Kaistia algarum: one gene and its partner. Each later gene encodes a partner of the first gene's protein in a complex. Links are inferred from orthologs where the notes say so. Each region holds a gene or a part of one and is shown in the gene's direction. Other genes may lie near its edges.

Evidence for each region.
Region 2: the proteins of OSH05_RS13145 (region 1) and accD are in contact, whole or in part, in a solved structure (PDB 8UXZ), measured with the Escherichia coli proteins. The link is inferred for Kaistia algarum from one-to-one orthologs.

What each region holds. Positions count from the first base shown.
Region 1 is NZ_JAPKNJ010000001.1:2,732,104-2,747,714, forward strand. What follows is about bases 6,866-9,736. They hold OSH05_RS13145 (acetyl-CoA carboxylase carboxyltransferase subunit alpha), read left to right. Parts: upstream 6,866-7,759; coding sequence 7,760-8,713; downstream 8,714-9,736. Other genes in these bases: OSH05_RS13140 (DUF2794 domain-containing protein), read right to left, coding at 6,866-7,172; OSH05_RS13150 (L,D-transpeptidase family protein), read left to right, coding at 8,846-9,736. In the rest of the region: OSH05_RS13105 (4a-hydroxytetrahydrobiopterin dehydratase), read right to left, coding at 1-134; thpR (RNA 2',3'-cyclic phosphodiesterase), read right to left, coding at 131-673; OSH05_RS13115 (aldo/keto reductase), read right to left, coding at 770-1,819; OSH05_RS13120 (arylesterase), read right to left, coding at 1,872-2,510; OSH05_RS13125 (ABC transporter ATP-binding protein), read left to right, coding at 2,579-3,307; OSH05_RS13130 (ABC transporter permease), read left to right, coding at 3,304-5,838; OSH05_RS13135 (Bax inhibitor-1/YccA family protein), read left to right, coding at 6,011-6,763; more of OSH05_RS13140, read right to left, coding at 6,837-6,865; more of OSH05_RS13150, read left to right, coding at 9,737-10,039; OSH05_RS13155 (urea carboxylase-associated family protein), read right to left, coding at 10,114-10,974; preprotein translocase subunit SecA, read right to left, coding at 11,003-13,720; OSH05_RS13165 (peptidylprolyl isomerase), read left to right, coding at 14,017-14,949; bifunctional glutamate N-acetyltransferase/amino-acid acetyltransferase ArgJ, read left to right, coding at 15,136-15,611. UniProt on the Escherichia coli protein: Component of the acetyl coenzyme A carboxylase (ACC) complex. First, biotin carboxylase catalyzes the carboxylation of biotin on its carrier protein (BCCP) and then the CO(2) group is transferred by the carboxyltransferase to acetyl-CoA to form malonyl-CoA.
Region 2 is NZ_JAPKNJ010000001.1:1,889,743-1,900,009, reverse strand. What follows is about bases 7,346-10,267. They hold accD (acetyl-CoA carboxylase, carboxyltransferase subunit beta), read left to right. Parts: upstream 7,346-8,314; coding sequence 8,315-9,220; downstream 9,221-10,267. Other genes in these bases: OSH05_RS09160 (bifunctional folylpolyglutamate synthase/dihydrofolate synthase), read left to right, coding at 9,330-10,267; trpA (tryptophan synthase subunit alpha), read left to right, coding at 7,455-8,297; trpB (tryptophan synthase subunit beta), read left to right, coding at 7,346-7,376. Outside these bases: rpsA (30S ribosomal protein S1), read left to right, coding at 1-726; signal peptide peptidase SppA, read left to right, coding at 905-1,900; ihfB (integration host factor subunit beta), read left to right, coding at 1,897-2,178; OSH05_RS09200 (lipopolysaccharide assembly protein LapA domain-containing protein), read left to right, coding at 2,298-2,642; lhpI (bifunctional Delta(1)-pyrroline-2-carboxylate/Delta(1)-piperideine-2-carboxylate reductase), read left to right, coding at 2,648-3,598; OSH05_RS09190 (MFS transporter), read right to left, coding at 3,620-4,834; OSH05_RS09185 (MarR family winged helix-turn-helix transcriptional regulator), read left to right, coding at 4,933-5,400; OSH05_RS09180 (phosphoribosylanthranilate isomerase), read left to right, coding at 5,467-6,156; more of trpB, read left to right, coding at 6,153-7,345.

The sequences.
Region 1 (15,611 bases):
GTCATGAAGCCGAAGGCCTCGCTGAAATCTGCGAACACGAAGGTACGCGTGATGGCGTCGCCCGAATGGTCCAGCTTCCAGCCCTTGAGCCGGGCGAGTGCCGCGTCGCGCTCGGCGGCGCCGAGGCGTTTCATGCTGCTTCCGCCAGCGGATAGGTCTGTTCCACCAGATAGGGTCCGCCGCCGGTCGAATCCTTCGACGAGAGCAGGACGAAGCGGTTCACCTCGAAGGGGCCGGCGAAGAAGCCGCCGCGCAGGGCCAGATAGTCGGCGAGTTCGCGCTGCGGCGTCCCGCGGAGGCGCGCCAGGGTGACATGCGGCGTGAAGCGGCGTCCCTCCGGCGGAAGGCCGATCTTCTGGATGATCCGCTCATGCTCGGCCTGCAATTCGGCCAGCGCCCGCGACGGCGCCACTTTCGCGACCAGCGAATGCGGCTTCGACGTGCCGAAGGCGGTCAGTCCGTCGAATTGCAGCTCGATGTCCCGCCGCTTCACGCGCGAGAGGGCATCGACGATCTCGTCGGCGGTACGGAAGTCGATATCGCCGATGAAGCGCAATGTGACGTGGTAATTTTCCGCGTCGATCCAGCGGCCTCCCGGCAGGCCGCCCCGCAACAGGGACAGCCTGTCTCCCACTTCGGCCGGAACTTCGAGCGCGGTGAAAAGGCGCGGCATCGGCATCCCCCTTTGCAGGAATCGACGAAGGATGTCGAAAGCATTGCGGTTTGGCCGCAGCCTGTAAAGCCGCAATTGCCGCCGCGCCCTGTCGCCTCAGGGGCTGGGGTTGCCGACGAGCTGGTGAACGGCGTCGATCGCCGCCGCGATTTCGGGCGTGATCGCGACGTCCACCGAATCAACGTCGGCGGCGAGCTGCTCCATCGTCGTGGCGCCGATGATGTTGGACGTGACGAAGGGTCGCGTGGTGACGAAGGCGAGCGCCATTTGCGACGGATCGAGGCCGAAGTCACGCGCGACCTTCAGATAGGCGTCGATCGCGGCCTCGGTTCCGGGCTTCTCATAACGATCACCGCGCTTGAAGAGCGTGGTGCGGGCGCCAGCGGGACGCGCGCCGCCTTGGTATTTTCCGGAGAGATAGCCCTGCGCCAGCGGCGAATAGGCGAGGAGCCCGACCTGCTCGCGCTCCGCGATCTCGGCGAGGCCGACCTCGAAGGTGCGGTTCAGGAGGTTATAGGCGTTCTGGATCGAGACGACGCGCGGGCCCTTGCCGCTTTCGGCAGCGAACACGAACTTCATCGTGCCCCAGGCGCTCTCATTGGAAAGACCAACATGGCGGATCTTGCCGGCGCGAACCAGATCGTCCAGCACGCCCAGCGTCTCCTCGATCGGCACTTCGTCGACCGCGGGCTGCGGTGGGTCGTAGCGGGTCGGGTTCGAGCCCCAGAGCGAGACGTGGCGATCGGGCCAGTGCAGCTGGTAGAGGTCGATATAGTCCGTGCCGAGCCGCTTCAGACTACCCTCGATGGCGTGGAGGATGTCCTCGCGCACGAGGCGGGAGGAGCGGCCGCCGCGGAACCAGTCCATCGCGGTGCGGCCGACGACCTTGCTCGCCAGGATGACCTTGTCGCGGTTGCCGCGCGCCTTGAACCAGGACCCGATGATCCGCTCGGTCGAGCCATGCGTCTCGGCCTTGGGCGGGATCGAATAAAGCTCAGCCGTATCGAAGAAATTGATGCCGCGATCCAGCGCGTAGTCCATCTGCTGATGGCCTTCGGCCTCGGTGTTCTGCTGGCCCCAGGTCATGGTGCCGAGGCAGATCTCAGACACGGCGAGATCGGTTCGTCCGAGCGGGCGATATTTCATGAAGGGCTCCGTCAGGCCTGCGCCTGGCATGGTCGGTGGGAGGAGGGCGCCGTCAGTGCGGAATTTCCGCGATCAGGCGCTCCACGGCGGGAAAGATTCGCTTGACGATCACCGCAACGCCCGCCCGGTTGGGGTGGAGGCCATCCGCCTGGAGGAGGGCGGGCTGGCCGGCGACGCCGTCGAGGAAAAAGGGATATAGCATCGCGCCATATTGCTCGGCCAGTTGCTCGTAGATCGGCTCAAAACGCGCAGCATAGTCAGGCCCGAGATTGGGCGCGGCGCGCATGCCCACGAGCAGCACGGGCAGCTTCTTTGCCTTCAGCTGCTTCAGGATCGAGCCCAGCGCAGCCCGCGTCTCGGCTGGATCGAAGCCGCGCAGCATGTCGTTGGCGCCCAGCTCGACGATCACTGCATCCGCGCCCTCGCCGAGCGACCAGTCGAGCCGTGCGAGGCCGCCCGCCGCCGTGTCGCCCGAGACGCCGGCATTGACGATCTCTACATCCTGTCCCCACGATTTCACCGCTGCCTGCAACTGGTCGGTGAAGCCCTCGCCGGGGCCGAGGCCGTAGCCGGCCGTCAGACTGTCGCCGAGGGCGACGATCCGGACCGCCGCCGCGCGGGCGGGCACGGTAGTGACCGCGAAGGCCGCGACGACGAGGAGTAGCGAAAGAAGGGCTGGGGCCTTTATCATTGTTGCATTGCACCCATATGGAACCGATGTGCCGGGATCGGCGCGCACGCAATATAGGGCAGCCGATCGTGAGCCAACCATACCGAGACGCCTCTTTTGCCGTCGAAGTCGAAAATGTCGAGCTTTCGCTCGGATCGGGCGCGGCCCGCGTCCACATATTGAAGGGCGTTTCGCTCCAGGTTGCTTCCGGCACGTCGCTTGCCCTGGTCGGGCCGTCCGGATCTGGAAAATCGACTCTGCTCATGGTGATGGCGGGGCTGGAGCGGATCGATGCGGGGCGGCTTGTCGTGGCCGGAGAGGACCTGTCCGGGGCCGATGAGGACAGGCTGGCGCGGTTCCGGCGTCGCAATGTCGGGATCGTGTTCCAGTCTTTCCATCTCATTCCCAACATGACGGCGCTCGAAAACGTCGCCGTACCGCTGGAACTCTCAGGCGTGCGCGATGCCTTCGAGCGGGCCGAGGCCGAGTTGAAGCTCGTCGGGCTCGGCGCGCGGTTGCATCATTATCCCGGCGCGCTGTCGGGCGGCGAGCAGCAGCGCGTCGCCATAGCCCGCGCGCTGGTGGCGCAGCCGGCGATCGTCTTCGCCGATGAGCCGACCGGCAATCTGGATGAGGCGAATGGCCGGCAGATCGCGGAGCTGCTGTTCACCTCAGCCGCGGCACGCGGGGCGACGCTGATCCTCGTCACGCATGATCCAGCGCTGGCCGGCCGATGCGAGCAGACCGTCCGCGTCCATTCGGGCCGGCTGGAGGAGCCGCAGGTTCGTTCGGCCGCCGCCCGGAGTGCGGCCGAATGAACCGCGCCGCCGGCTCGGCCGTGTGGCTGCCGCTCCGCTTCGCCTTCCGCGAGCTGCGCGGCGGCCTTTCGGGCTTCGTCGTATTCCTCGCCTGCATCGCTCTGGGCGTCGCAGCGATTGCCGCGGTCGGATCGGTGTCGCGCTCGATGACGGAAGGGTTGGCGCGCGAGGGGCGGGCGATCCTTGGCGGCGACGTCGCCTTCACGCTGGTGCAGCGCCAGGCCAATCCGGCCGAACTCGCCTTCCTGCGTTCCAAGGGCGATATCTCCGAGATCGCGTCCCTGCGCGGCATGGCCCGCCGCGCCGACGGCTCGGACCAGACGCTGGTCGAGGTGAAGGCGGTGGATGCCGCCTATCCGCTCTATGGGGCCATTGAGGCGGAGACTGGGACGGCCACTCTTGATTCTGCCGCGCCGCTCGCCGCCCTGGCCGATCCCGAACTCTTTACTCGTCTCGATCTCAAGGTTGGCGACACGATCGATCTGGGCACTGCGCGGCTGACGCTCGTCGGATCGATTGGCAGCGAACCCGACAAGCTGGCGACCGGCCTCGGCTTCGGCCCGCGGCTGCTTGTCACGCGTGCGGCTCTGGATGCGGCGAAACTCGTCCAGCCCGGCAGTCTGGTGCAATGGAGCTACCGCCTGCGTCTTCCCGCCGATAGCGACCCGGCCGCTTTGGTCGAGGCGGCGAAAGTCGCGTTTCCCGATGCCGGCTGGCAGATCCGCACGCGTGACGACGCCTCGCCGGGCCTTCGGCGTAGCATCGACCAGTTCACGCAATATCTGACGCTGGTCGGCCTCGCCGCGCTGGTCGTCGGCGGCGTCGGTGTCGCCAATGCGGTTGCGGCCTTCATCGATCGAAAAAGGCCCGTGATCGCGACGATGCGCTCGCTGGGCGCCGAGTCGCGTTTCGTCGTCGCGCTCTATCTCTGCCAGATCCTGCTGATCGCCCTGGTCGGCATCGCCATTGGCCTCGTCGTCGGGGCGCTGGTGCCGGTGGTGGCGATCCGATTCCTGGCCGATGTGCTCCCGGTCGGGGCCGAGAGCGGGCTGCATCTCGCTTCGCTCGCCACGGCGGCACTCTATGGCCTCGTCACGGCGCTCGCCTTCGCGCTGCTGCCGCTAGGGCGTATTCCCGATGTCGCGCCCGCTTCCCTGTTCCGCGACATGAACGGATCGGAGCGTAGCCGGATCCGGCTTTCCTTCCTCGCCGGGGCGCTGGCCGCCAGCGCCGTGCTTGCCGCGCTGGCCGTGTGGCTTGCCTATGACCGGCGGATCGCGATCGTCTTCGTCGTCGCCATCGCCGCTTCGTTCCTGGTGCTGCGCGGAATCGGCTGGCTGGTGATGGCGCTCGCCAAGCGGTCGCCGCGGCCAGCCTCGACCGAATGGCGCTATGCGATCGGCAATCTGCATCGGCCTGGCGCGTTGACCCCTTCGGTGATGCTGTCGCTCGGGCTCGGCCTTGCCCTCATCGTCACGCTGGCGCTCATCGACGGCAGCCTGCAGCGGCAACTCAAGGGCTCGATGCCGGCCAACGGGCCGAGCTTCTTTTTCCTCGATATCCAGCGCGACCAACTTGAGCCGTTCTCGACCTTCCTGAAACAGGCGGCGCCCGGCGGGAGGATCGAGAGCGTGCCGATGCTGCGCGGGCGGATCACCCGCGTCGCCGGCACGCCGTCCGACCAGGTGAAACCGGCGGCCGACAGCGCCTGGGTGCTGCAGGGCGATCGCGGCGTCACCTTCTCGGCGACCCCGCCGAAGAACTCGCGCATCGTCGAGGGTGAATGGTGGAAGGACGATGCGAGGGAGCCGCTGGTCTCGATGGAGGCCGGCGTCGCGCGTGGCCTAGGCTTGAAGGTCGGCGACACAATCACCGTCAATGTGCTGGGGCGCGAGATCACGGCGAAGATCGCCAATCTGCGCCAAGTCGACTGGGAGAGCCTCGCGATCAATTTCGTCATGGTGTTCTCGCCGTCGACCTTTGCCGGTGCGCCCTATACGGCGCTGACGACGCTGTCGCTGCCCGGCACGCCGGATGCGGCGCGGGAAGCCTCGCTGATGCGGGACGTGGGCAAAGCCTATCCTACGGTTACGGCGATCCGCGTGCGCGAAGCGCTCAACCGGGTATCGTCGATCCTGGAGCAGCTCATGGTGGCGATCCGTGCCGCTTCTTCGGTCGCGCTCGCCGCTTCGGTGCTGGTCCTCGCCGGCGCGCTGGCGGCAGGGCTGCAGGGCCGGCTGCGCGATACGGTGATCCTGAAGACGCTGGGCGCCACCCGGCGGCAGCTTCTCTTCGCCTTCGGCTATGAATATGGCCTGCTCGGGCTCTGCGCCGCCGTGTTTGGTGTCGGCGTCGGCTCGCTCGCCGCCTTTGCCGTCGTGGCCGGCGTCATGAAGCAGAGCTTCTTCTATTCGCCGGCGGAAGCCCTTGCCGCCGCCGTGGCGGCGGTTGTGCTCACCGTACTGCTGGGTCTTCTCGGTACCTGGCGCCTGCTCGGCCGCAAGGCCGCGCCGGTGCTCAGAAACCTATAGGCTCCGCCGCCCGCTTCGTTTACGATCGCCCCCGAACCGACATGCCGTCCTCTTGCGCCTAGAGGGGGCAGGGGCCATATCGCGGGCATATCCCTTCCGATGCGGCTCAAGGGCAGGCAAGGGCGGGAATGCTGCGCCGATGGCGCGGGCAAGATTTTCGGAGAGGACTTCGATGGCAGATTTCGACAATCGCGTTTCACCGTTTGGCGCGGCGCGTGCCGGAACCGGTGTTATCGACCAGGGCCTGCGCTCCTACATGCTGCAGGTCTATAATTACATGGCGATCGGCCTGCTGATCACCGGCGCCGCCTCGATCGGCATGTTCAAGCTGGCCTTCGTCGACAATGGCGGCGTGATCGAGCGCACCGCGCTCGGACAGACGCTGTTCAGCGGCCCGCTGATGTGGGTCATCATGCTGGCGCCGTTCGCGCTGGTGATGGTGCTGTCCTTCGGCATCCAGAAGATGTCGGTGGCGACGGCGCAGCTGACGTTCTGGGTCTATTCGGCGCTAATGGGCGTGTCGCTGACGACGATCTTCGTCCTCTACACCGCCCAGTCGGTCACGCAGGTGTTCTTCATCACCGCCGCGACCTTCGGCGCGATGAGCCTTTATGGCTACACGACCAAGCGGGATCTGACCGGTTTCGGTTCGTTCCTGTTCATGGGCCTGATCGGCATCATCATTGCCTCGATCGTCAATATCTTCGTCGGATCGTCGGCCCTCGGCTTCGCGATCTCGATCCTAGGCGTGCTCATCTTCGTCGGCCTTACCGCCTACGACACGCAGAAGATCAAGGAGATGTACTCGGTCAATGACGACGGCACGCTCGCCGGCCGCAAGGCGATCATGGGCGCGCTGACGCTCTATCTCGACTTCATCAACCTGTTCCTGATGATGCTGCGTCTGTTTGGCGATCGCCGCTGATCCATCGTCACCGCAGAGACAAGAAGGGCGCGGTCTCGGCTGCGCCCTTTTTCTATGGGGCGGCTGGATGGGCTCAGCCCTCGACCAGCTTCAGCTGTTTGTCCAGGATGGTCAGCACCTGGCGCAGATCATGGCCGCGCTTCATGATGTAGCCCCCCGCGGCGATGACGGAATAGGCGCCTTGGCGGCGATCGAGCGAGGGGTCCTTCTCGACGCGGAACAGCGGCATTTCCGAGGTGCGGCGGAAGATCGAGAACACCGCTTTGTCCTTCAGATGGTCGATCGCGTAGTCGCGCCATTCTCCAGCCGCAACCATGCGGCCATAGACGCGGAGAATCTGGTTGAGCTCATGGCGGTCGAAGGCGACATAGCGGGGGGAGGGCGGAGCTCGTCCGGCGAGCGCGACCAGCGTCGCGCCGCCCCCGGCTATCGGCTCGTCGTCGCTTCCGCTCAATCGCGCCTCCCTTCGGCCGCTCGCAAATGCCCTGTCTTGGTCCTGTCATGATCGCGCCGAAGTCCCTGGCTGGCAAGGCTGAAGCCCTGTTGTCCTCGGCGCACCGCCAGGCGCCCGCTCTCACGAAGCCGTGAAGGTCGGGGCGCATTTTTCATCGTTTTGCCCTTTTTCGGCCCGCCACCAGCCGCAATGCGGGACGATTTTAGCATCATGGTTTCAGACGGTCCGGTTTGGCGGGAACTTCGGAATTTCTCAGCCCCCCAGCCCCCCGAGGTTCTCTTGCCGAACCGGACCACCTTTTGCCATCGGGCGGCAGAGTATCGCCGCCCGCTTGTCGACCTCCCCTGGGCCGGCGAAACCCCCGATCGCCGACCCTTCGACAAGAATGCGCGCCCTCGTGGCGCGCTTTTTGTTGTTGGATCAAGGCCGCCGCGGTCGCCGCTTCAGCTTGACACCGCAAGGCCTTGCAGCCAGTGTGCGCCCGCTTTCGGGGTGTCGGTCCTGCCGTCCCCGGGTCGATCTTGCCTCGTTCGCAGGTCTGGATGATAACCTTTCTCGAATTCGAAAAGCCGGTCGCCGACCTTCAGGGTAAGGTTCAGGAATTGCGTGCCCTCGGCGAGAGCGGCAATGCGGTTGCCATCGGCGAAGAGATCGCCAAGCTGGAGGCGAAGGCCGCCCAGGCGCTGGTCGATATCTATGGCAAGCTGACGCCGTGGCAGAAGACGCTCGTCGCCCGCCATCCTGACCGCCCGCATTTCGTCGACTATGCCGAGCACCTCTTCACGGATTTCACGCCGCTGGCCGGCGATCGGAAATTTGCCGAGGACAAGGCGATCCTCGCCGGTTTCGGCCGTTTTCGCGACCGTCCTGTGGCGATCATCGGCCAGGAGAAGGGCCATGATACCGAGACGCGGCTGCGCCATAATTTTGGCATGGCTCGTCCCGAGGGCTACCGCAAGGCGGTCCGCATCATGGAACTCGCCGAGCGCTTCGATCTGCCTGTGATCACGCTGGTCGATACGGCCGGCGCCTTTCCCGGCATCGATGCCGAGGAGCGCGGTCAGGCCGAGGCGATTGCGAGATCGACTGAGGCGGCACTGTCGCTGGCGGTGCCGAGCGTCTCGGTCATCATCGGGGAGGGTGGATCGGGCGGGGCCATCGCGATCGCCACCGCCAGCAAGGTCGTGATGCTGGAGCACTCGATCTACAGCGTGATTTCGCCCGAAGGCGCAGCGTCGATCCTGTGGCGGGATGCGACGCGGGCGCAGGACGCGGCGACCAACATGAAGATCACCGCGCAGGATCTCTATCGCTTCGGCGTTATCGACCAGATCGTGCCGGAGCCCGTAGGCGGCGCCCATCGCGACGCGCCTGCGGCGATCGCTGCCGTCGGCGATGCCATCGGCGCGTCGCTTGCCGCGCTGGAAGGTCTTTCCGGCGCGGAGTTGAAGCGCCAGCGCCGCGAGAAGTTTCTTGCGATCGGCCGCAGCCTTTGACACGATTCCGCCGGTCTTGCGGGTAATGCTCCGCGCGTCGATTCGGGGTATGGCGGGCCGTGGCGTCGCCGACCCTGTCGTGTCGCAGGCGCCTTCCACCCCGGATGGAGCGGCGATGCTTGAGGGAAGTTCATGCAGGCATCCGACCTGATCACGCGCATCTGCCGCGGGGCCTTGCTCCTGATGGCTGTGCTGCTGCTGGCCGCCTGCCAGGAATCCGGCATTCCGAAAGACCAGAAGCCCGTCTCGGCGAAGCTTACCGCCAAGATGGAAAAGCTGGAGATGGACCCGAAGTCGCCGATCTATATCCGCGCCTTCAAGGAATCCTCTGAACTCGAAGTCTGGAAGCAGCGTCGCGACGGCCAATATGCGCTGCTCACGACCTATTCGATCTGCAAATGGTCCGGCAAGCTCGGCCCCAAGATCAAGGAAGGCGACCGGCAAGCGCCGGAGGGCTTCTACACGATCACGCGCGGCCAGATGAACCCGAATTCGAGCTATTATCTATCGTTCAATATCGGCTTCCCCAACGCTTTCGACCGCTCGCTCGGTCGCACCGGCACTAACATCATGGTCCACGGAGCTTGCTCTTCGGCGGGCTGCTATTCCATGACCGACGAGGCGGCGGGCGAGATCTACGCTCTGGCGCGCGATGCCTTCTACGGCGGGCAGCGTGCCTTCGAGGTGCATCTCTATCCGTTCCGCATGACGCCCGAGAACATGGCGAAGCATCGCAACGACCCGAATTTCGATTTCTGGGTGATGCTGAAAGAGGGGAACGACCATTTCGAGGTGACCAAGAAGGTCCCGGTCGTCCAGGTGTGTAACAAGCGCTACGTCTTCGACGTGGATGCCGGCGGCGCGGCGCTCAACGCCAGCGCGCCCTGTCCGCCCTACAGCGTTCCGGCCTGGCTCGACGCCGCCGTGAAGCAGAAGCAGACGCAGGACAACGCTGCCTTCCAGATCGCCTCGGCCAGGTTCCAGGCCGAAGATCAGGCTGCCAGCGCCAAGGCCGCGGCAGACGCGCAGAAGAAGGCCGCTGAGGCCGAAGCCGCCGCCGCGAAGGCCGCGGCTCCCGCCGTCGCGGACGTACCGGCTGCGGAAGCCGCTCCGGCGCTTGCCGAGGCGGCCGGTGTTGCCACGGCGCCCGCCAGCGCCGAATCCCCTGACGTCGTCATGGCCGCCGTCGGCGGAGTGCCCGCGCCGGAAATGCCACTGCCTGTCCCTTCGCCGCTGCGCCCCGTGTCCGCGCCAGCGGCCGAGACGCCGCCGCCGGCCAAGGGCAATTTCCTGCAGCGTCTCAAGATCAAGATGCCCTGGGGCTAAGCGTCAACCTGGCGCCGGCAGGCGCACGTGCCGGCTATCTGACGATCTGGCGGTAAAGGTCGTCAGGCCCAAGCTTACAAGCCGTGACTGCCCGAATAGGCGTTTGAAGACGGCGGTTGCCAGGCGGCCAGCGCGTCTTTCGCCGGGCGATAGATTTCGATCCCGAGCGGGTAGCACAGCGCGATATCGTCCGAGTGTTTGGTGCCGCAATCTCCGCCCGGACAGGTCGACAGTGCGCCGAGAAGATCGATTTCGGCGAAGAATTCCAGAAAATCACCCGGCCGCACCGGACTTGCCTTCATGAAGTACTGATGTGTGTCGTGCGTGAAGCCGGTGCACATGAAGACATTGAGCACGTCATGGATATGCGACTCAGCCTCGGCCAAGGACACTTGCCGATCGAGCGCTAACGCCCGCGTCAGGTTCGAATGGCAGCAATGGTGGTAATCGGTGCCCTTCAGCAGCCGATTGGTATAGGGGTCGCAGCGCGTACCGATTACGTCGTGGACACCGCCGCCATCGGCGTCGAAACCATACCAGTCCAGCGTGTCATGGGTGATGGTGGCCATCGGCCTCAGTTTCGGCAACGTGCTCCACAGCCGATGGCCTGTGGTGACGTGCGTCGCATGCAGGGCGCGGGTCTTGCCACTGAAGAACCGTTCCGAAAGATCGTGCGCATTCCATAGATTGAGGTCGCCGACTTGCGGGCCATCGATGCTGACGATGCGCCAGACATGACCCGCCGGAACCGTGAAGGTGCGCGCCTCGCGCGGCGGAACCACAATTTCCGCGATCTTCGTCAGCCCGCTGCGTGCCCGTTCGTAGAAAGTAGCGTCATAGGGCGGCAGCCGGTCCACTTCGTAGCAGATGACAGGCGGAACCGAGCGGCGCTTGGCGGCATCGAGAGGCTCGGCCGATTGCGGCTGTCCAACCATGCCGCGCCTCCCTGGAAGCGCCTCGCCGTCAGGCGAAGCGGCCGTGGCAGTGCTTGAACTTCTTGCCGGAGCCGCAGGGGCAGGGCGCATTGCGCTGGACCTTGCCCCAGGTCGTCGGATCGTTCGGATCGACGGCAACCGCATCGAAGTCGGGCGCGGCGGCGAAGCTCTGGAAGAAGGCCTCGTCCATCTCGTTGCCGCCCGTGGTCGGGTCGAGATGCACGGGCTGGAGGTCTTCGGCCTCCTGCGGCATCAGCGGCGGCGACTGCATGATCTCGACGCGCATCATCTGCGACGTCACCGTCTGGCGAAGATTCTCCAGCATGGCTTCGAACAGCTCGAACGCCTCGGTCTTGTATTCGTTGAGCGGGTCGCGCTGCGCATAGCCGCGATAGCCGATCACCTGACGCAGATGGTCGAGCGTGACGAGATGCTCGCGCCAGAGATGGTCCAGCGTCTGCAGCAGCACGGCCTTCTCGACCTGCCGCATCACTTCCGGCGAGAAGCGTTCCGTGCGGGAGGCCGCGGCCTCGTCGCCGGCCTTCAGCGCGCGCTCGCGCACTTCGGCGTCGGCGATGCCTTCCTCGGCCGCCCACTCGACGATCGGGAGATCGAGATTGAGGACTTGGTTCAACTGCTCATGCAGGCCGGCCGCGTCCCATTGCTCGGGATAGGCCTTTTCCGGGATGTGCTTGGCAACGAGGTCGATGGTCACCTCGCGGCGCATGTCGTCGATCGTCGAGGCGACGTCGTCCTCGGCCATGAGCTCGACGCGCTGGTCGAAGATGACCTTGCGCTGGTCGTTCATGACGTCATCATATTTCAGAAGGTTCTTGCGGATGTCGAAGTTGCGGGCCTCGACCTTCTGCTGCGCCTTTTCCAGAGCCCGGTTGATCCAGGGATGGACGATCGCCTCGTCCTCCTTGAGGCCGAGCTTCTGCAGCATGCCGTCCATGCGGTCGGAACCAAAGATGCGCATCAGATCGTCCTGCAGCGACAGGAAGAAATGCGAATGGCCCGGATCACCCTGGCGGCCGGAACGGCCACGCAGCTGGTTGTCGATGCGGCGGCTCTCGTGGCGCTCGGTGCCGATGACGTAGAGGCCGCCGGCCGCGAGAGCGACCTTCTTCTTCGCGGCGATGTCGGCTTTGATCTCTGCCGTCAGGCGTTCGCGCTCGGCCTCGTCGACAATGCCTTCGAGATCGCGCTCAAGTCGCATGTCGAGATTGCCGCCGAGCTGGATGTCGGTGCCTCGGCCCGCCATGTTGGTGGCGATCGTCACGGCGGCGGGAACGCCGGCCTGGCTGACGATATAGGCTTCCTGCTCGTGATAGCGGGCGTTCAGCACCTGGTGCGGAACCTTCTCCTTCTTCAGCATTTCGGAGAGGAGTTCCGACTTCTCGATCGACGTCGTGCCGACGAGAACCGGCTGGCCACGCTCGCTGCAGTCGCGGATGACGCGGATGATCGCCTTGTATTTCTCCGCCGCGGTCCGATAGACCTCGTCATCATCGTCGATGCGAGAGACGGCGACGTTGGTCGGGATCTCGATGACCTCGAGCCCGTAAATGTCCATGAACTCGGCCGCTTCCGTCTGCGCCGTTCCGGTCATGCCGGCCAGCTTCTCATACATGCGGAAATAGTTCTGGAAGGTGATCGAGGCCAGCGTCTGGTTCTCGGGCTGGATCTGGACGTGTTCCTTGGCCTCCAGCGCCTGGTGCAGGCCTTCCGAATAGCGGCGGCCCGGCATCATGCGGCCGGTGAATTCGTCGATGATGATGACTTCGTCGTTCTTGACGATGTAGTCCTTGTCGCGCTGGAACAGGCGGTGCGCGCGCAGGCCCTGATTGATGTGGTGGACGACGGTTACGTTCTCGACGTCGTACAGCGAGTCGCCCTTCAGGAGGCCCGCCTCGGCCAGCAACTGCTCAAGCTTCTCGTTGCCGGCTTCCGTGAAACTGGCCGAGCGCTGCTTCTCGTCGATGTCGTAATCCTCGGGCAGCAGCCGCGGGATGAACGTGTCGATGAGGTTGTAGAGTTCGGAGCGGTCGTCGAGCGGACCGGAGATGATCAGCGGCGTGCGCGCCTCGTCGATCAGGATCGAGTCGACCTCGTCGACGATTGCGTAATGATGCCCGCGCTGGACCATGTGTCCGAGCTCGTACTTCATGTTGTCGCGCAGATAGTCGAAGCCGTATTCGTTGTTCGTGCCGTAGGTGATGTCGCAGCCATAAGCCGCGCGGCGCTCGTCATCGTCTAGGCCGTGCACGATAACGCCGACCGAGAGGCCGAGGAACCGATAGAGGCGCCCCATCCACTCGGCGTCGCGCTTGGCGAGGTAGTCGTTCACGGTGACGACGTGGACGCCCTTGCCGGTCAGCGCGTTCAGATAAACCGGCAGCGTCGCGACCAGCGTCTTGCCTTCGCCGGTTTTCATCTCGGAAATGTCACCGTCGTTCAGCACCATGCCGCCGATCAGCTGCACGTCGAAATGGCGCATGCCGAGCGCGCGCTTGGCGCCCTCGCGAACGGTGGCGAAAGCCTCGACCAGGATGTCGTCGACGCTGGCGCCGGCGGCGATCTTGCTCTTGAACTCCCCCGTTCTCGCGCGAAGTTGATCATCCGTGAGCTTCGAGAGCTCTCCCTCCAGCGCGTTGATCAACGCGACCTTGGGACGATAGCTCTTCACACGCCGGTCATTGGAGGATCCGAAGATCTTGCGCGCTAGAGAACCGAGACCGGCCATGGCTTATCCTTGAATATTCATACGGCGCTGCTTGCCCTCAATTGGGCGAAGCTGCGCCGGTTCGCTAGGGGCTCTCGGGCCGGAAACCGTGGGAAGCGCCGACACCTCGGTCGTCAACAGCGTTCTGGACGCCGAGACCCGAGACAGATAAGAGGGGGCACCCAGGATGTCAACGTGGCCGCGGCGGTGCCGGCTGGCCTGATAATGCAGCAACAGCAAGGAATCTGGGGCACCCGACCGCAGCGGTCGGACGCGCCCTGACCCACCCAGCGTCTGTAATGGAACAGGACAATTCGATGACGTCACGTCACTCACCGCGTCGGCTCGCACTGCGCGGATCGGCTCTGGCGCTTTTCGGTCTGATCGCGCTCGCCGCACCGGCTCATGCCGATGATGCGGCGCCGGCCGCAACCACGGCGCCGGCTGCTGCCGCCGCTCCGGCTCCAGCCCCGATCGACCCGAAGACGGTCGTCGCGACGATCAATGGCGAGCCGATCACCGAAGGTGATCTCGGCCTCGCCGCCCAGGCTTTCGGCGAGCAGATCGCCAAGGTTCCGCCGGAGGATCAGCGCCGGGCCGTTCTCGACGTTCTGATCGATCTGAAGCTGATGGCGACCGCTGCCACGGCGGCCGGCCTCGACAAGTCGGATACGTTCCAGAGCCAGCTCGCGCTGCTGCGGGCCCAGGCGCTGCGGAGCGAGTATTTCCGCGCCGAGATCGAGGGCAAGACCACCGACGAGGCGGTCAAGCAGCGTTACGAGCAGGAAATCGCCAAGGTCACGCCGCAGGAAGAAGTCCAGGCGGCCCACATCCTGGTCAAGACCGAGGACGAGGCGAAGGCGATCATCAAGGAGCTCGACGCCGGTGCCGATTTCGCGACGATCGCCAAGGCGAAGTCGCAGGATCCCGGCTCGGCCAAGATGGGCGGCGATCTCGGTTATTTCACCCAGGGCAAGATGGTCCCGGAATTCGAGAAGGCGGCCTTCGCCCTTGAGGTCGGCAAATATACCGAGACCCCGGTCAAGACCCAGTATGGCTTCCACATCATCAAGGTGACGGACAAGCGCAAGCAGCCGCTGCCGAGCTATGACCAGGTCAAGGACCAGGTGCGCCAGATGGTGCTGCGCGATCTGTTCGTGCAGACGGTCGCCAACCTGCGCAAGGACAACAAGGTCGACATCATCGATCCTGCCCTGAAGGCGCAGCCGGCGACGCAGCCGGCCCAGTAAGCCGATCCTCCGGCCATTGGCCGCCGCGGAATTGAGAAGGCCGGACAATGTTCCGGCCTTTTCGTTGAGCGGATGCCGCTGTGGTGCATCCGCGGCTTCCTCGCCCGTCGCCCGAAACGCCTTGCGTGTGACCAAGGCTTCGGGCAGGACGGTTTCCGCTCCGTGCCCGAACTCGCCGAGGCTTAGATGTCGACCGCCATTTCTCCGCTCGCCGTTCCCTTTCCCGACATGCCGTCCGTGGCCGGCGTCCGCTTCGCCACGGCGGCGGCGGGCATCAAATATCGTGAGCGGCGCGATGTCTTCCTGGCGCTGTTCGCCGAGGGGACCAGCGTTGCGGGTGTCTTCACGACGTCGAAATGCCCCTCGGCTCCGGTCGACTGGTGCCGGCAGGCGCTGGCAGGCGGCTCGGCGCGGGCGCTGCTCGTGAATTCCGGCAATGCCAATGCCTTCACGGGCAAGAAGGGCGTCGAAACGACGACGCGGCAAGCGGCGCTCGCGGCCCAGGTTGCCGACTGTCAGCCCGGCGAGGTGTTTCTGGCGTCCACCGGCGTGATCGGCGAGCCACTTGATGCGGCGAAGTTCGAGGCAGTGCTGCCCGAGACAGCGACCCGCGTCGCCGAAGGCCCATGGATCGATGCCGCGCGCGCGATCATGACGACCGA
Region 2 (10,267 bases), 850 kb from region 1 along the record:
GGCAAGATCGTCTCCACCTCGCAGGAAGTCGAAGTCGTCATCCTCGAGGTCGATCCGGTCAAGCGTCGCATCTCGCTCGGCCTCAAGCAGACCCTGCAGAATCCGTGGGAAGCCTTCGCCGAGAAGTATCCGATCGGCGCCGTTGTTGAGGGCGAGGTCAAGAACAAGACCGAGTTCGGTCTGTTCATCGGTCTCGATGGCGATGTCGACGGCATGGTCCACCTCTCGGACCTCGACTGGAACCGTCCGGGCGAGCAGGTCATCGACGAGTACAACCGCGGCGACATGGTCAAGGCGCAGGTGCTCGACGTCGACATCGAGAAGGAGCGCATCTCGCTCGGCATCAAGCAGGTCGGCGGCGATCCCTTCGTCGAAGCTTCCGGCGACATCCGCAAGGGTGCTGTCGTTACCTGCGAGATCCTCGCGGTCAACGAAGGCGGCCTCGAAGTCCGGATCGCCGATTCGGATCTGACCACCTTCATCCGTCGCGCCGATCTGGCCCGCGATCGGTCCGAGCAGCGTCCGGAGCGGTTCGCTCCCGGCGAGAAGGTTGACGCCCGCGTCACCAATTTCGACAAGAAGGCCCGCAAGGTCTCCGTCTCGATCAAGGCGCTCGAAATCGCCGAAGAGAAGGAAGCCGTCGCGCAGTTCGGCTCGTCGGATTCGGGTGCTTCGCTCGGCGACATCCTCGGCGCAGCGCTCAAGGCTCGCCAGAGCGACGAATAATCCTTTCCGTCCAACGACGGTTCGGTAACGAAACGCCCCGGCTTGTCCGGGGCGTTTTGCGTTTGAGGCGGGTTTTTCCAATTCGGCCAATCGCTTGCCGCCGCGCTGGTTTGATTTCGCGACCCAAAGCGGCTAACCCCATGGTTGAGGGGCGACTGGCTTAGGAGATCCGAGCGGCATGGACGCGGACCAGATCATCGATCGACGACGGCTGAAGCGGAAGCTTGTCTTCTGGCGCGTCGTCGGCCTCCTCGCTTTGGTTGCGGCGGTGGCGATCGGAGCCGTGCTCGCCATCGGGCCGGAGCGGATCGGCGAGCGTTCCAATCCGCATGTCGCCCGCATCGCCATCAACGGCTTCATCGCCGATGACCGGGCCCAGCTGGAACTGATCGACCGGCTCGCCAAGAACGATGCCGTCAAGGCCGTGCTCATCTCGATCGATTCGCCGGGCGGCGCCACCGTTGGCGGCGAGGCGCTCTATGATGCGCTGCGCGAACTGGCGCAGAAGAAGCCGACGGTCGCCTCGATCAAGACGCTGGGAGCTTCGGCGGCCTATATGGCGGCGATCGCGACGGACCACATTGTCGCCTATAAAAGCTCCATCACCGGATCGATCGGCGTCCTGTTCCAGTCGCCGGAGGTCTCCGAGGCGATGGCGAAGCTCGGTATCAAGCTTACCGAGGTGAAGTCCTCGCCACTCAAGGCCTCGCCCTCGCCGTTCGAGCCGGCTTCGCCCGAGGCGATCGCCGTGATCCAATCGCTGATCGGCGATACCTATGGCTGGTTCGTCGACATCGTCGCCGAGCGGCGCAAGCTGGATCGGCCGACCGCGCTCCGCCTTGCGGATGGGCGCGTCTATTCGGGCCGCCAGGCCCTTGCCGCCGGGCTCATCGACGAGGTGGGCGGCGAGGAGGCGGCCATTGCGTGGCTGGTCAAGGAGCGGGGCATCGCCTCCGATCTTCGGATTGTCGAATGGAAGAAGGAGGAGCCGTCTTCGAGCTTCTCCTTCGCCGAGGCGACCGTGCTGCTTCTCGCCAGACAGGTCGGTCTCGACCCGGCTTCCGCCGCTGGCGGCCTCGCCCGCTTTCTGCCGCAGAGACTGAACCTTGACGGTCTGCAATCGGTTTGGCAGGCTCCGGCGGCTTTTGAGGACGCGGAGGGGACTGCGCGATGATCAAGTCAGAACTCGTGCAGAAGATCGCCGAGCAGAATCCGCATCTTTATCAACGCGATGTCGAGCACATCGTGAACTCGATACTCGACGAGATCGTCGATGCTCTGGCCCGGGGCGACAGGGTCGAGCTGCGCGGCTTCGGTGCCTTCTCGGTCAAGAACCGCCCGGCGCGCCAGGGCCGGAACCCGCGTACGGGCACAAAGGTTGATGTGACGGAGAAATTCGTGCCCTTCTTCAAGACGGGCAAGGAAATGCGGGAGCGCCTGAACGACGCCTGACCCGCGTTCGTAAAGAGCGAAGTGGACCCCGGTTCGCGCCGCGATAGCGCGGCCCCACGGAGCGCTGAGACCCTTTCGCGATTCCATGATGCGCCGGATGGTTCCAGCGGGAGCGATCGATGAGACGTCTGATAGCTGCTATCATCCTGATTCCGCTGGCCATTGTGGTCGTGGCTCTTTCTGTGGCCAATCGCCATCCAGTCATCCTTTCGCTGGACCCCTTCAACGGCGAGGCACCGGCGGTAGCCATGGCGCTGCCGCTCTATGTCGTCTTCTTCGCGGCCCTCGCTCTGGGCGTACTTATCGGGGGTGTCGCCGTCTGGCTCGGGCAGTCGCATTGGCGTAGCCAGGCACGGCGGCTGAAGCGGGAGACGGCGAGCGTCCGCCGCGAGAATGAGGCCTTCAAGGCGGTGCGCAGCAGCCCTGCCACCGCATTGGCCATACCGCGCCGCGGCGCCGCCTGAACATTGTGCGGGTCATTCCAGCTGAGAGGATCGACGCCACCTTCGACCGTGTGGAGCTGGTCGAGACCTTGCGCGCAGCCTTCTGCGCGCCTGCGGAGACGCCGACCCGCCATCACCACACGATCCCACGGAAGGATGGCGACGCCACGCTGCTGCTGATGCCGGCCTTTGACGGCGAGACGGAAGCGGGTTTCGGCCATGTCGGCGTCAAGATCGTCTCGGTGTTTCCCGGCAACGCAGCCCGGGGCGCTGCGACGGTGCAGGGCGTCTATCTGCTTTTCTCCGGCGAGACCGGAGCGCCGCTGGCGCTGATCGATGGGCCGCGCCTGACGCTATGGCGAACGGCCGCCGCCTCGGCGCTCGCGGCGGACTATCTTGCCCGTCCGGATGCCTCGCATCTCGTCATGATCGGCGCCGGCGCGGTGGCCGCCCACCTCGTCGAGGCACACGCCGCCTCGCGCCCGATCGAGCGCGTCTCGATCTGGAGCCGGCGGCCCGAACAGGCGGAGGCGCTGGCTGCACGGTTGACGCAGCCGCGCCTCGTGGTCAAGCCTGTCGACGACCTCGAAGCCGCCGTAGCCGAGGCCGACATCGTCTCGGCGGCGACCCTGTCGAAGGTGCCGCTCGTCCGGGGTGCGCTTCTGAGACCCGGCACCCATGTCGATCTGGTCGGCGGCTTCACGCCTTCCATGCGCGAGGCCGACGATGATGCCATGCGCCGCGCCCGGGTCTATGTCGACACGTTCGATGGCGCGCTGGCCGAGGCCGGCGACATTGTAGGTCCGATCGCGTCCGGCGTTCTGACGCGGGAGGCGATCATGGGCGACCTCTTCTCGCTGGCGCGGGGGGAGAGCGAAGGTCGGCGCAATGCTGAGGAGATTACGCTCTTCAAGTCCGTCGGCACGGCGCTCGAGGATCTCGCAGCTGCGGCCCATCTCTGGCGCCGGATCGGCTGATCCCGCTCCGCTTCGGGCACATCATGCCGTGCGTAGTTCCTCGTCCAGCGTCCGCGGGGGAAACGGTCGGAACGTCATGGCGATGAGGAAAGCGCCCAGTCCGAGCCCGAACGAGGTCAGGTAAAGCCCGCCATAGCTGCCGGTGACGTCGAAGATCCAGCCGCCCAGCGTCGGGCCGAGCGCCATGCCGAGTGCGCCGGCCATTCCCGTGCCGCCCATCAGCGTGCCCATGATGCGCATGGGGAAATTCTCGCGCAGCAGAACCGCATAGAGCGGCATAATGCCCGCATAGATGAAGCCGAAGACAGCGGCGACGGCATAGAACTCACCGAGGTCCCGGGCGAAGAAATAGGCGAGCGCGCCGAATGCCTGCGCCAGCAGGCCGGCGACCAGAACCCGCTTGGCGCCGAAGCGGTCGCCGGCCACGCCGAAGCCGATGCGGCCGAACATGCCGGCGATTCCCTCGACCGAATAGATCGACACGGCCGCGATGGCCGTTATGCCGCAGATCTCGGCATAACTGACCGTGTGAAAGATCGGCCCGGAATGGGTGGCGCAGCAGAAGAAATTGGTCAGCACCAGAACGACGAACGGCACCGAGGTCACGGCGGCACGCACGCTCATCGCGGCCGGCGGCGCGTCGATCTCGTCGCTCGGGTGCGGCGTCGATACTGGCGGCCGGCGCAGGAAGAAGGCGAGCGGGATCGTCGTCACGGCGACGATCACCGAAAGGATCGAGAGCACGGTGCGCCAGTCATGGCTTGAAACCAGCCAGGCGGCGAGGGGCGACATGGTCACCGGGGCGAGGCCGATGCCGGCGGAGACCAGCGATACGGCGAGGCTGCGCTGCGTTTCGAACCAGCCGGTAACGGTCGCCATCATGGGCGCGAAGAAGGCAGCGACCGCCCCGCCCACCATCACGCCGAAGAAAAGCTGGAACAGCAGGAGGCTCGGCGCGTGACCGGCAAGCCAGAGGCTCAGGGCGAACAGCGCGGCGCCGGTCATCACCACCGGCCGCGCGCCGAAGCGATCCGAGAGCGCCCCCCACACCATCGAAGTCAGTGCCATGGACAGGAACCCGATGGTCATCGCCCCCGAAATACCGGTGCGCGACCAGCCCGTCGCCTCGGTCATCGGCGTCAGCAACACGGGCAGCGAGAACATCGCCCCCATGGCGACGCAGCCCATCAGGCCGCCGACCGCGACGATCACCCAGCGATAGGGGTGTTGCTGCATCGTCTCTTCTCCCATCGACCGTGCGGAGCCTGTACTGCACAAGCCCCGCGGCGTCCCGTCACATTGCCTCTCAAACGATAATTTGATATCAAACGATAATGTCGACGACAAGCCCCTCTCTCGAAGTTGCGCCGGCCCTGCCGCTTGCCGCTGTCCATGAAGTGCGGGATCGGTGCCTCTGTCTTGCCGCGCAGCGGGCGGCGCGACTGCTGGCGCAGCGGTTCGATCGGCTATTCGCCCCGCTTGGGATCACCAATGGCCATTTCTCCATTCTGGTCGCCCTCAGCGGCGGCTGGAAACCCCGGCTCGGCGAGCTGGCGGCATTCCTGGCGATGGACAAGGCGACACTGACGGCGGCGGTCCGCGTCCTGGAGCGGCGCGGGCTGGTCATTGTGCGTCCGGACGACGGCGACGCGCGCATCCGCCGCCCGTCGCTGACCGAAATCGGCCGCGAGACGGTCGGCCGGGCGGTTCCGCTCTGGCGGGAAGAGCACGCGCGCCTTGAGGCAGGGCTCGATGCGGCGGACGTCGCCTCTGCCACTCGCCTCCTGTCCCGGCTCGGATAGGCCCGGACCGTTGGACTTCCCGGCGCTTTCGTGGCAAAGGGTGCCCATGCTCAGGATGCAGAATTCATGTCCGTGATCGTCAAAATCTGCGGCCTCTCGACCGAGGAGACGCTCGATGCCGCGCTAGGCGCCGGCGCCGACATGGTCGGTTTCGTCTTCTTCGCCAGGAGCCCGCGCTTCGTCTCGCCGGAACGCGCCCAGGAACTGGCCGCACGGGTGCGCGGCCGGGCGGAGATCGTCGCGCTCACCGTCGATATGACCGAGGAGGCGCTTGCCGAGATCGTCGCGACGGTTCGTCCCGACTGGCTGCAACTGCATGGCCAGGAGACCCCGGAAACGGTCGCCTCGGTGCAGGATCGCTTCGGTCTCGGCGTGTTGAAGGCGATCGGCATTTCCGGGCCGGCCGATCTTGCAGCGATCGCCGCTCATGCGCACGTCGCCGACCGCCTGCTTCTCGATGCCAAGCCGCCGAAGGGAGCCGTCCTGCCGGGCGGAAACGGCCTCGCCTTCGACTGGAGCCTTCTGGACGAACTGGATCCGGACCTTAGCTATATGCTCTCGGGTGGGCTTGACGCCGGCAACGTCGCCGAGGCCCTAGCCCGAACGCATGCGATCGGCGTCGATGTTTCGTCCGGCGTGGAGAGTGTTCCGGGGATCAAGGATCCGGAGCAAATCCGCGCCTTCGTGGCCGCAGCGCGCGGCGCCAGCCTTCAAGCCGAAACCAGCCGGGCCGCCGGCCTGAGGATTCCGACGTGACCGCACCTGTCCTTCCCAATTCCTTCGCCACCGGCCCCGACGATCGCGGCTTCTTCGGCATTTATGGCGGCCGCTTCGTCGCCGAGACGCTGATGCCACTGATCCTGGAGCTGGAGGCGGCCTATCTCTCGGCCAAGGACGATCCGGCCTTCCAGGCCGAACTCGCCTCGCTGTCGAACCACTATGCCGGCCGGCCCTCGAAGCTCTATTTCGCCGAAGGCCTCACCAGGCATCTCGGCGGCGCGCGCATCTTCTTCAAGCGCGAGGACCTCAATCACACCGGCAGCCACAAGATCAACAACTGCCTGGGCCAGATCCTGCTGGCGAAGCGGATGGGCAAGACGCGCATCATCGCCGAGACCGGCGCCGGCCAGCACGGCGTCGCTTCTGCTACGGTTTCGGCCCGCTTCGGCCTGCCCTGCGTCGTCTATATGGGCGCGACCGACGTGGAACGGCAGGCGCCGAACGTCTTCCGCATGAAGCTGCTCGGCGCGACGGTGAACCCGGTCACCGCCGGCAACGGCACGCTGAAGGACGCCATGAACGAGGCGCTCCGCGACTGGGTGACCAATGTCGAGGACACCTATTACATGATCGGCACGGCGGCCGGCCCGCATCCCTATCCGGAAATGGTGCGCGACTTCCAGTCGGTGATCGGCCGCGAGGCGCGGGCGCAGATGATGGAGCAGGAGGGTCGCCTGCCGGATCTCGTGATCGCTGCCGTCGGCGGTGGCTCGAATGCCATCGGCATCTTCCACCCCTTCCTCGACGACAAGGACGTCGCGATCGTGGGCGTCGAGGCCGGCGGCCATGGACTGGCCGTCGACAACGGCCATGCCGCCTCGATGAGTGGCGGTCGTCCGGGCGTGCTTCATGGCAACCGCACCTATCTGCTGCAGGATTCCGACGGCCAGATCCTCGAGGGGCATTCGGTTTCGGCCGGCCTCGATTATCCCGGGGTCGGTCCAGAGCACTCGTGGCTGCGCGACACGGGCCGCGTTTCCTATGTCCCGATCGTGGACGACGAGGCGATCGCCGCCTTCCAGCTCTGCACGCGCACCGAGGGCATCATCCCGGCGCTGGAATCGGCCCACGCCATCGCGGAAGCCGTCAAGCGCGCCCCCGGCATGGCCGAGGATGACATCATCCTCGTCAATCTCTCGGGCCGCGGCGACAAGGACGTCCACACCGTCGGCAAGATCTTGGGGATGGATGTTTGAATCGGGCGCGTGGCCGAACCTTCCCCGCGCGCCTTCCCCGTCTTGACGCCATCCTCCATCGAGCCTAGGCCGAATGCCATGACCGAAACCCGCATCGACCGTCGTTTTGCCGCGCTCAAGTCCGAGGGCCGGCCGGCGCTTGTGACCTTCATGACGGCCGGCGATCCCGATCCGGCAACCACGCTGGCGCTGCTCCATGCGCTGCCGGCCGCCGGCGCCGACGTCATCGAGCTCGGCATGCCCTTCTCCGATCCGATGGCCGATGGTCTGGCGATCCAGGCCGCCGGGCTGCGCGCGTTGAAGGGCGGGCAGACGCTCAACAAGACGCTCGATCTGGTGCGCGAATTTCGCAAGAGCGACGACGCGACGCCGATCGTGCTCATGGGCTACTACAACCCGATCTATTCGCATGGCTCCGAAGCCTTCGTTCGCGACGCGAAGGCGGCTGGCGTGGACGGTCTGATCATCGTCGACCTGCCGCCGGAGGCCGATGATGAGCTCTGCATCCCGGCGCTCGCGGCCGGGCTCAATTTCATCCGCCTCGCCACCCCGACGACGGATGACCAACGCCTGCCGATGGTGCTCCGCAACACCTCCGGTTTCGTCTATTACGTCTCGATCAATGGCATCACTGGCTCAGCCGCGCCGGATGCGAGCCGCGTCGCAGAATCGGTTGCGCGCATCAAGCGCCATACCCATCTGCCTGTCGCGGTCGGCTTTGGCGTTCGCACGGCCGAGCAGGCTGCCGCCATAGGCGCCAATGCCGATGGCGTCGTCGTTGGTTCGGCCATTGTCGCGGCGATCGCCGCCTCACTGGACGACGAGGGCAGGGCAACGGCGGCGACCGTGCCGGCCGTCGTCAATCTCGTATCCTCGCTCGCCTCGGGCGTTGCCAGCGTGCGCCGGTCCGCCGCGGCCTGAAGAAGAGGGTTTTTCGCATGAGCTGGATCAACGACGTCGTTCGTCCGAAGATCAAGAGCCTCCTGAACAAGCGGGAAGTCCCGGAGAACCTCTGGGTCAAATGTCCCGAGACGGGCGAGATGGTGTTCCATCGCGACCTTGAGGCCAATCACTACGTGATCCCGAATTCGGGCTATCACATGCGGATGACCGCCCCGAAGCGGCTCAACTATTTCTTCGATGAGGGGAAATACGAGTCGATCGCGGTTCCCGATGTGGCGGTCGATCCACTGAAGTTCCGCGACGAGCGTCGCTATACGGACCGCCTCAAGGATGCGCGCACCAAGACCGGATTGCAGGACGCGGTCGTCGTCGGCGCCGGCTTCGTCGAGGGCGTGCCGCTTGTCGCGGCGGTGCAGGATTTCGATTTCATGGGCGGCTCGCTCGGCATGGCGGCCGGCGAGGCCGTGATTGCCGGCATGGAAGCGGCGCTGCAGCGCCAGCAGCCCTTCATCATGTTCGCGGCCTCCGGCGGCGCCCGCATGCAGGAAGGCATCCTGTCGCTGATGCAGCTTCCCCGCACGACGGCGGCGGTGATCGCGCTGCGCGAGGCGCGGCTTCCCTATATCGTCGTCCTCACCAATCCGACGACCGGCGGTGTCACGGCGTCCTATGCCATGCTGGGCGATATTCATATCGCCGAGCCGGGCGCGCTGATCGGCTTTGCCGGCCCGCGCGTCATCGAGCAGACGATCCGCGAGAAGCTGCCGCCGGGCTTCCAGCGTTCCGAATATCTCTATGATCACGGCATGGTCGACATGGTCGTCCATCGCCATCAGCTCCGCGCGACCATCGCCCGGCTCTGCGGCCTGCTCGGGCCGAAGGCAGCCAGGCTGCCGGCGATCGCCGGCCAGCGCCATGACGAGGTCGCGCTGGCGTCGTAGTCCGCTGCTATCTTCCGCCGGGCGGCGCCACCGCTGTCCGGGCTCGACCGTCTTTTCTGCATGAAACTACCGATCGGCGGGCGCCCGCCCGTCGCCGAGAGCGTTTCCCATGGTTACCAGTACCGTCGTCCTGCAGCGGCTCTTCCAGCTCCATCCCAAGGAGATCGATCTATCGCTCGATCGCCTGGAGCCGCTTCTGGAAAAGCTCGGCCATCCGGAAGAGCGTCTGGGGACGGTGTTCCACATCGCCGGAACCAACGGCAAAGGCTCGGTGACGGCCTTTCTGCGCGCGATGCTGGAGGCCTCGGGTCGGACCGTCCACGTCTATACCTCGCCCCATCTCGTGCGCTTTCACGAGCGCATCCGTCTGGGCCAGCCCGGCGGCGGTCGCTTTGTGAGCGAGGAGGAACTCGTCGCGACGTTGCTCGAACTCGAACGCGTCAATGACGGCGCGCCGATCACCCATTTCGAGATCACGACGGCCGCGGCGCTCAAGCTCTTCGCCGACCATCCGGCGGATGTGACGCTGCTCGAAGTCGGGCTCGGGGGGCGGTTCGACGCCACCAACGTCATCCGCTTGCCAGAAGTTTCGGTGATCACGTCGATCTCGCTCGACCATGAGAGATTCTTCGGCGATCGGTTGGAGGATATCGCTGGCGAGAAGGCCGGCATCATCAAGCGCGGCCGGCCGGTCGTTACCTCGCCTCAGGTGGCGCCCGTTCTCGGCGTGATCGAGGCGAAGGCCGCCCGGCTTGGCGCGCCGCTCTTCGTCGGCAATCAGGATTGGATCGCCCATTCCGAGCGGGGCCGTCTCGTCTTTCAGGACGAGGACGGGTTGCTCGACCTGCCGCCGCCCCGCCTTCCCGGCCGCCATCAATTCGTCAATGCCGGTGCCGCCATCGCGGCGCTGCGCCGGTCCTCGCTCGCCATCCCGACGGCCGCGATCGAAACGGGTCTGACGAGCGTTGAATGGCCGGCGCGCATGCAGCGGCTTGCGAGCGGCAAGCTCGTCGATCTCGCCCCGGCGGGCGCCGAGATCTGGCTCGA